One region of the Arthrobacter sp. 01N442 genome, then DNA from elsewhere that is predicted to be linked to it. Evidence: riboswitches for the same ligand, from Rfam matches in the RefSeq annotation. Region 1 holds a riboswitch; the other holds the start of a gene.
What was found. Region 1 has a riboswitch for thiamine pyrophosphate ahead of AC1DNC_RS07640 (ECF transporter S component). Riboswitches for the same ligand answer to the same signal wherever they lie in the genome.

Region 1 (3,393 bases):
GGCGGGTGGCCGGCACGTGGCCCGGCACCCAGACTCCGGCGGCGATGAGCATGTCCCGTGCCTGTTCCAGGACCTGGTCCGGAGGCCCGTCCAGCAGCACGGCGGAGTCCGTCCCGGAGCCGGGCTGCAGCACGACGATCCGGTCCACCAAGTCCTTCCACACGGCAACCCGGTGCTCCACCACCACCAGGGTGGCCCCCGTCTTGTCCAGGGACCTTCCTACGGCGTCGCGGACCTCCAGGACCCCGGCCGGGTCGAGGTTGGCTGTGGGCTCGTCCAGCAGCAGCAGTCCGGGCCGCATCGCAAGGATCCCGGCGAGCGCCAGCCGCTGCTTCTGGCCGCCGGAGAGCGCCGACGTCGGGTGCTGCAGCGGTAGGCCGCCGAGCCCGACGTCGTCGAGCGCCTCCGCCACCCTGCGCCAGATGTCCGCCGGCGGGACGGAGAGGTTTTCGGCTCCGAACGCCACGTCGTCACCGAGCCGCGAGAGCACCACCTGGGTCTCCGGGTCCTGCTGCATGAGCCCGGCCCGGCCGCGCCGGGCCCGCGGCGGGGCGCCGTCGATGAGCAGGGTGCCAGTTTCGTCGTCGTCCTCGGCCTCCGCTGGAACGGCGGCCGAGGTGGCTGCCGCAGTTCCTGCGGCGCTGTTGTCGCCCAGCACCCCCGCCAGGGCGTGCAACAGCGTGGACTTGCCCGCGCCGGACGGGCCCAGCAGGAGCACACGCTCGCCCGGGCTGATGTCCAGGTCCAGGCCGCTCACGGCGGGACGGGACCGTCCGGCGTGCCGCCAGCCCCAGCCGCGGGCACTGACCGCGGCCGGGCGCACGGAGTCGTTGGATGTCATGCGGATGCGTTCCTTAGGAGAACACAGGTTCCGATGCCGCCTTGCGGGACGCGAAGGAGGCCAGCACCCCGGTCTTGGCCAGGCCGCGGGTGGCGAGCCAGGACAGTCCGCCGGCGATCACTGCTCCGGAGATGGCGCAGAAGATAATGTAGGCGAGCTTGTCCCCGGCTTCGTACGCGATGTTCCAGCCCCAGGGCAGGAAGGAGTCGTTCAGGCCGCAGAACAGGCCCGCGCCGGCGCCGGCCAGCAGGGACACGGGCAGGTTGAACTTCTTGTACAGGAACGCGGCGAAGACGAGTTCCGCGCCGAGGCCCTGCAGAATGCCGGAGATGAGCACGGTGGTGCCGTACTGCGAACCCATGATCAGCTCGCTGGTGGCCGCCACCGCCTCGCAAAACAGGGCTGCCCCGGGCTTGCGGACCACGAGCATGCCCAGCACCGCCGGGATCATCCAGCCGCCGGCGTAGAGCCCGGTGAGCGGCGGGTAGGCCGCGGTGAGCGGGCCCGTCACGAGGTTGGCGCCCTGGTCCCAGGCCCAAAAAATCACGCCGCCGGCAACAGCGATCAACGCGGCCACCACAATGTCGACTACGCGCCAGCTGTACTTGCCGGCGGTAAGCGTCTGCTTCGCAGAAATGTCAGTCATGTCGTCCTCCTGAGGTACAGGAGGGGAGGGCGCTCCGGCGGCGCCGCGGCTTTCGCCACGGGTGCCGGGCACCCTGAGAACTCGACTCCCTTGCGCCGGTACTAACCGGATCAGGTTCGAGGGTCTGCGGCTGTCCGCACTCTCAGCGCCCACCTACGGTTCCCTGGACTGCTCCAGTGATGGCCCGACGGCGGCGCTCCCCTGTCGTATGTAATTCGCCCTTGTGGGCTGGCCCAGTTTACACCCGGCGGCCCTCTTCGGCGGTGCCCCGCAACGGCCCGCTTGGTAGAGTCGGCCCAGGAAGCGATTACCGGACACTGACGGAAGCTGAAGCCCTTGACCGACTCACCAGTGACTTCCCCCGACTTCGACCCGGATTCCGCGGAGCCGCAACCGCCAGGATCCCTGGCGGCGCTGATCGGCCGCATCCTGGCGGAGATCGACGAGCTGCAGTTCCAGGCGTTCAGCAAGGACGACGCCCTGGACCTGGGGCTGCTGCTGGTGCAGCTCGGCCGGCAGCGTTCCCATCCGATCGCCGTCGACATCACCAAGGGCGAGCAGGTCCTGTTCCACGCCGCGCTGGAGGGCGCCACGCCGGACAATGAGCGCTGGATCAAAGCCAAACAGCGCACCGCCGTGCGGTACGAAGTCCCGTCCCTGCTGGTGGGCCTCCGGGCCCGCGCCGCCGGAGGAAGGATGGAGGACAACGCCTGGTTCGACCAGCGGGAGTTCGCCGCGCACGGCGGCTCGTTCCCCATCTATGTGCGGGGAACCGGAGTGGTAGCTACTGTCACGGTGTCCGGGCTGCCGCAGAAAGCCGACCACGAGCTGGTTGTCGAGGCACTTTCCGAAATCCTCGGCCGCTCGGGACGCTAGGCTAGGGGAAGCCCTGTTTCCTCCCGCAAGGAGTACGAAGTATGAACATCTTCATCAAACTGCTTGGCACTGGAGTCAGCCTCCTCGCCGGTTTCGTCGGCACCAAGGTGGTCGACACCGTCTGGGAAAAGACCACCGGCAACAAGCCGCCCAAGGGCCACGACGACGACGTCCCCACCACGCTGCGCCAGGCCCTGACCTTCGCGCTGATTTCGGCCTCGGTCAGCGCCATCATCCAGGTCCTCGCCAACCGCGGCACACAGCGGGCGATCACCCGCTTCGCCAAGACCCAAGACATCGTCTAGGCGCATCGTCTAAGAGCAGTACCTGAGGTTCCCGGCCTGGTCGGACCGCCATGCGGGCGGACTGCCCGCGGCCGGGAACCTCACTCGTCGTCGGTGAAGCCTTTTTTGCCCGCCGCCTGCTGGACGACGGCTTCCAGCTCGTCGGCGCTGAGCAGTTCCGGGTGCAGGTGCTTGGTGCGGTAGCCGGCGCGGCCCACCATGTGCGCCGAGACCGGCACCGTGAGCAGCTGGAAGATCCAGGCCACCAGGAGTACGGGCCATACCCACCAGGTGCGCAACTGCAGCCCCACCGCGCAGAGCAGCAGGAACAATCCCAGCACCTGCGGCTTGGTGGCGGCGTGCATCCGGCTCATGAGGTCCGGGAACCGCAGCAGGCCGATCGCGGCGCCGAGGGACATCAGCGCCCCCACCACCATGAACACTGCGGAGACGGCGTCGATCACGGCGTCGGCGGACATCGCCTCAGGACTCATTTGGCTTCCTCCGGTCTGCCACGAAACGGGCCACCGTCACCGACCCGACAAAGCCGATGATCGAGATGGACACCAGCAGCATCAGGTTGTTCAGGTGCCGGTTTACGGCCATGTCGATGCACAGTGCCGCGCCCAGGATGGCCAGCAGCACATCGGCGGCCAGCACCCGGTCCAGCAGCGAGGGCCCGCGCGCGATGCGGATGATCGCGCCGCCCGCGGCGAGCGAGAGCACCACAGCGGTAATCGTCAACA
Region 2 (3,393 bases), on a different contig from region 1:
TGCCTGGGCCGGGACCGGACCAAGCACCAGGTCGCCGAGGTGACCTCGCTGGGCCTCGTGCAGATGACCCGGAAGCGGATGGGCACCGGGCTGCTGGAAGTCTTCGGCGAACAGTGCGAGGCCTGCGCAGGCCGCGGCGTCGTCACCCACGACGAGCCCGTGGAGCACCGCCGCGCCAACACCGTCGCCGCGGAACACCACGTCCCGCGCACCGAACACCAGCCCGCCGCACGCACTGAGCGCAAGCGCCGCCGCGGCAAGGGCGGTCAGGGAGCCGGCGAAACCACGCCGTCCGCCCCCGCAGCCGTGCACGCCGAGCCCACCGAGGCAGAGCGCCACGCGAAGGCGGAGGCGACGCGTGCCGCGCTGGCCAACATCGCCGCCGCAGCACACGCAGCCCACCTGCACGACGGCGAGGCAACAGCCGCTCCCGACGCCGAGACCCGCCAGGCAGCGCTCGACGCCGCCGTGGAGCTCGCTTCGACGGAGGAAGCAGCGGGACGTCCCGCGGCAGTGCTGACCTTCGGCGGCGAACAGGTCGCCTTGCCCTTCGTCGAGCACGCCGAGGAAACCCCGCAGCCTGCGCTGACCCTGGATGTGCTGACCGAAGCGTTCGCCCACTTGGGCGACGCCGAAGCCGGCAAGCCGGCCGACGCGGTCCAGACTGCGGAACGTCCGGCGGAACGGTCCTCGGAACGGTCCGCACCGGAGGCTCCCGCGGCGGAGCAGGCGGCGCCAGCCGCCTCCCGTGCCACCCGTGGCCGCGGCCGCGCACGGACGGCTCGGATCACGCCGCCGAGCGCACGCACCGCCGAGGCGCAGGCGCCGGTCCGGGAGGAGACCCGCAAGGCACCCGAGGCGCAGGCCCCGGTCCGGCAGGAAGCCCGCAAGGCGGCCGCACCCCAGGCGCAGGCCCCGGTCCGGCAGGAGACCCGCAAGGCGGCCGCACCCCAGGCGCAGGCCCCGGCTGAGGCAGCTAGCGGCACCGGAGCCCGGCGGGTGCGCCGGAACCGGAGCGCCAGCCGAGCCCAGGGCGCCGCCAACGAGACGTCCGTACAGCAGCGGGAAACCGCTCCGTCGGCTGCGGCCGTCTCGGTCCACGAGGCGAAGGCCCCGGAGCAGGCCATGGTGGCCACCAAGCCGGCCGCCAACAAGCCGATCATCCTCGGCGTCGGCGTCCCGGCGTCGGAGCTCTAGGGCCAGCAGGCATCACGGCTCGCGGGTGCCGTCCGGAATCGATGTAGCGTTACGTCGATCCCGGACGGTACCCGCGAGTTGGTTAACGGGCCGGCCACTGGGCTGACATGTAGGAAGCCTGGCGGCGGGGAACGCTAGGCTAGGGGACTGACACGGGGTGCCGCGCATCGAGCCGGCTGAGATCCAGACCCGTTGAACCTGTCCGGTTAGCACCGGCGAAGGGATGTCTCTTGTCTTCCACGACCGCGCTCTCATCAACCCAACCGGGACCTGACCGGGCCCCGGCCCTCCTGCAGTCCGTCTTCCCGGCGCCCGACGCCGGAACCCCGGGGACGCCAAGGATCCCGCGGGTACTCGCCATCGCCGGCTCCGACCCCTCCGGCGGGGCCGGCATCCAGGCCGATCTGAAAAGCATCGCCGCGAACGGCGGCTACGGAATGGCGGCCATCACGGCGCTGACGGCCCAGAACACCAAGGGCGTAAGGTCCGTGCATGTGCCGCCGGCGTCTTTCCTGACGGCCCAGTTGGAGGCCATCAGCGATGACATCACCATCGATGCCGTCAAGATCGGCATGCTTGGCGACGACTCTGTGATCGACGCCGTCCGGACCTGGCTTGAAAAGGTGCGCCCCGGCGTCTTGGTCCTGGACCCGGTGATGGTCGCGACAAGCGGTGACCGGCTGCTGCAGGAATCCGCCGAGACCGCGCTGCGGGAGCTGCTCCCGCTCGCGGACCTGATCACCCCGAACCTGGCCGAACTGGCCATGCTGCTCGGCGAACCGGCCGCCCAGGACTGGGACGGGGCGCTGGAGCAGGGCAAACGGCTCGCGGCGCTGACCGGCACAACGGTGCTGGTCAAAGGCGGACACCTGCCGGACACCGGAACCCACGTCGGCGGGTCCTACGACGGCGGAAGCCAGGACGCCGGCGGCTGCCCGGACGCGCTCGTCAACACCGGGGGAGTGCTGGGCCAAGAGGTGGTGGTCGTGGCAGGCCCGCGAATCGCCACCCGCAACAGCCACGGCACCGGCTGTTCGCTGTCCTCGGCGCTGGCCACGGTCCAGGCCAGGACGGGGGATTGGGAGACATCGCTGCGGGACGTGAAACCCTGGCTGCTCGGCGCGCTGCGGGAAGCAGGGCGCCTGGAGGTCGGAACCGGCAACGGACCGGTGCACCATTTCCACCACCTGCAGCCCGCCGCTTCGCCGGCCGGTGCGCAGCTCCCCGCCGAGGGCCACTTCGCGGCGCTGCTGGAAGGGCACGCGGCGGACGAGCTGGAGGCGATCTACGCCTTGGGCTTCATTCGGGGCCTCGCGGACGGCACCTTGCCGGAACACGAGTTTGCCTACTACCTCGCACAGGACGCCCTCTACCTCAACGGCTACTCCAGGGTGCTCTCCCGTGCGGCGGCGCTGGCGCCGTCGGAAGCCGAACAGCTCTTCTGGTCCCGTTCGGCGCAGCAGTGCCTCGAAGTCGAATCCGAACTCCACCGGAGCTGGCTGGCCGGCCGCACCGTCGAGAGGCAGCTGGGCCCGGTCACCAAGGCCTACGTGGATCATCTGCACGCAGCCTCGCTCGCGGGCAGCTACGGCGTGCTCGTCGCGGCTGCGCTGCCGTGCTTCTGGCTCTACGCCGAGGTGGGCGCCACGCTCCACCGCGACTTCCTCACCGCCGGTGCACCGGCCGGGCACGCATATGCTGACTGGCTGCGGACCTACGCCGACGAGGCCTTCGCCGAGTCGACCCGGCAGGCGATCAGGTACGCGGACGCGGCAGCCCGCAACGGCTCCGAGGCGGAGCGCAACGCCATGGCGGTGGCCTTCCGGCAGTCCGCCCGGTACGAAGTCGAGTTCTTCGACGCGCCGAGGCTGCACGCCTGAGCCGCGCGGAGCAGGGCAGCCGGTAACATAATGGGGCGCGGTTCCGGAAGTCGCTGCAACACCACAACTTTGTCCCCCGCGGACATGGTGTGGCGCCTGTCACGCACTACCCGCCGGGACCAGCCTCGTTTGCGACCGAAGGCAAAATTAGCGTAGTCTAGATCTTCGGTGCTTACGCCAACACTTGGGTTATGACCTTGAGGAACTGTTCACCCGTATTACGGGCAGGACATTCCACGGGATAGCTCATGGGTTCCCCCGGGGAATCCACCGGCGTTGAGGCACAGCGTGAGCCGGTCCAAACATTTTGGCCCCA

Region 2: another riboswitch for thiamine pyrophosphate. It lies ahead of AC1DNC_RS12490 (bifunctional hydroxymethylpyrimidine kinase/phosphomethylpyrimidine kinase); the one in region 1 lies ahead of AC1DNC_RS07640 (ECF transporter S component).

What each region holds. Positions count from the first base shown of each region.
Region 1 covers NZ_JBFTRD010000004.1:68,736-72,128, reverse strand. The annotation lists gene AC1DNC_RS07645 (ABC transporter ATP-binding protein) at 1-841, opposite strand, end outside; gene AC1DNC_RS07640 (ECF transporter S component) at 855-1,487, opposite strand; TPP riboswitch at 1,557-1,700, opposite strand; gene AC1DNC_RS07635 (heme-degrading domain-containing protein) at 1,824-2,363, shown strand; gene AC1DNC_RS07630 (DUF4235 domain-containing protein) at 2,405-2,668, shown strand; gene mnhG (monovalent cation/H(+) antiporter subunit G) at 2,749-3,141, opposite strand; gene AC1DNC_RS07620 (MrpF/PhaF family protein) at 3,131-3,393, opposite strand, start outside.
Region 2 covers NZ_JBFTRD010000005.1:260,640-264,032, forward strand. The annotation lists gene AC1DNC_RS12485 (Rne/Rng family ribonuclease) at 1-1,197, shown strand, start outside; TPP riboswitch at 1,341-1,438, shown strand; gene AC1DNC_RS12490 (bifunctional hydroxymethylpyrimidine kinase/phosphomethylpyrimidine kinase) at 1,488-3,077, shown strand.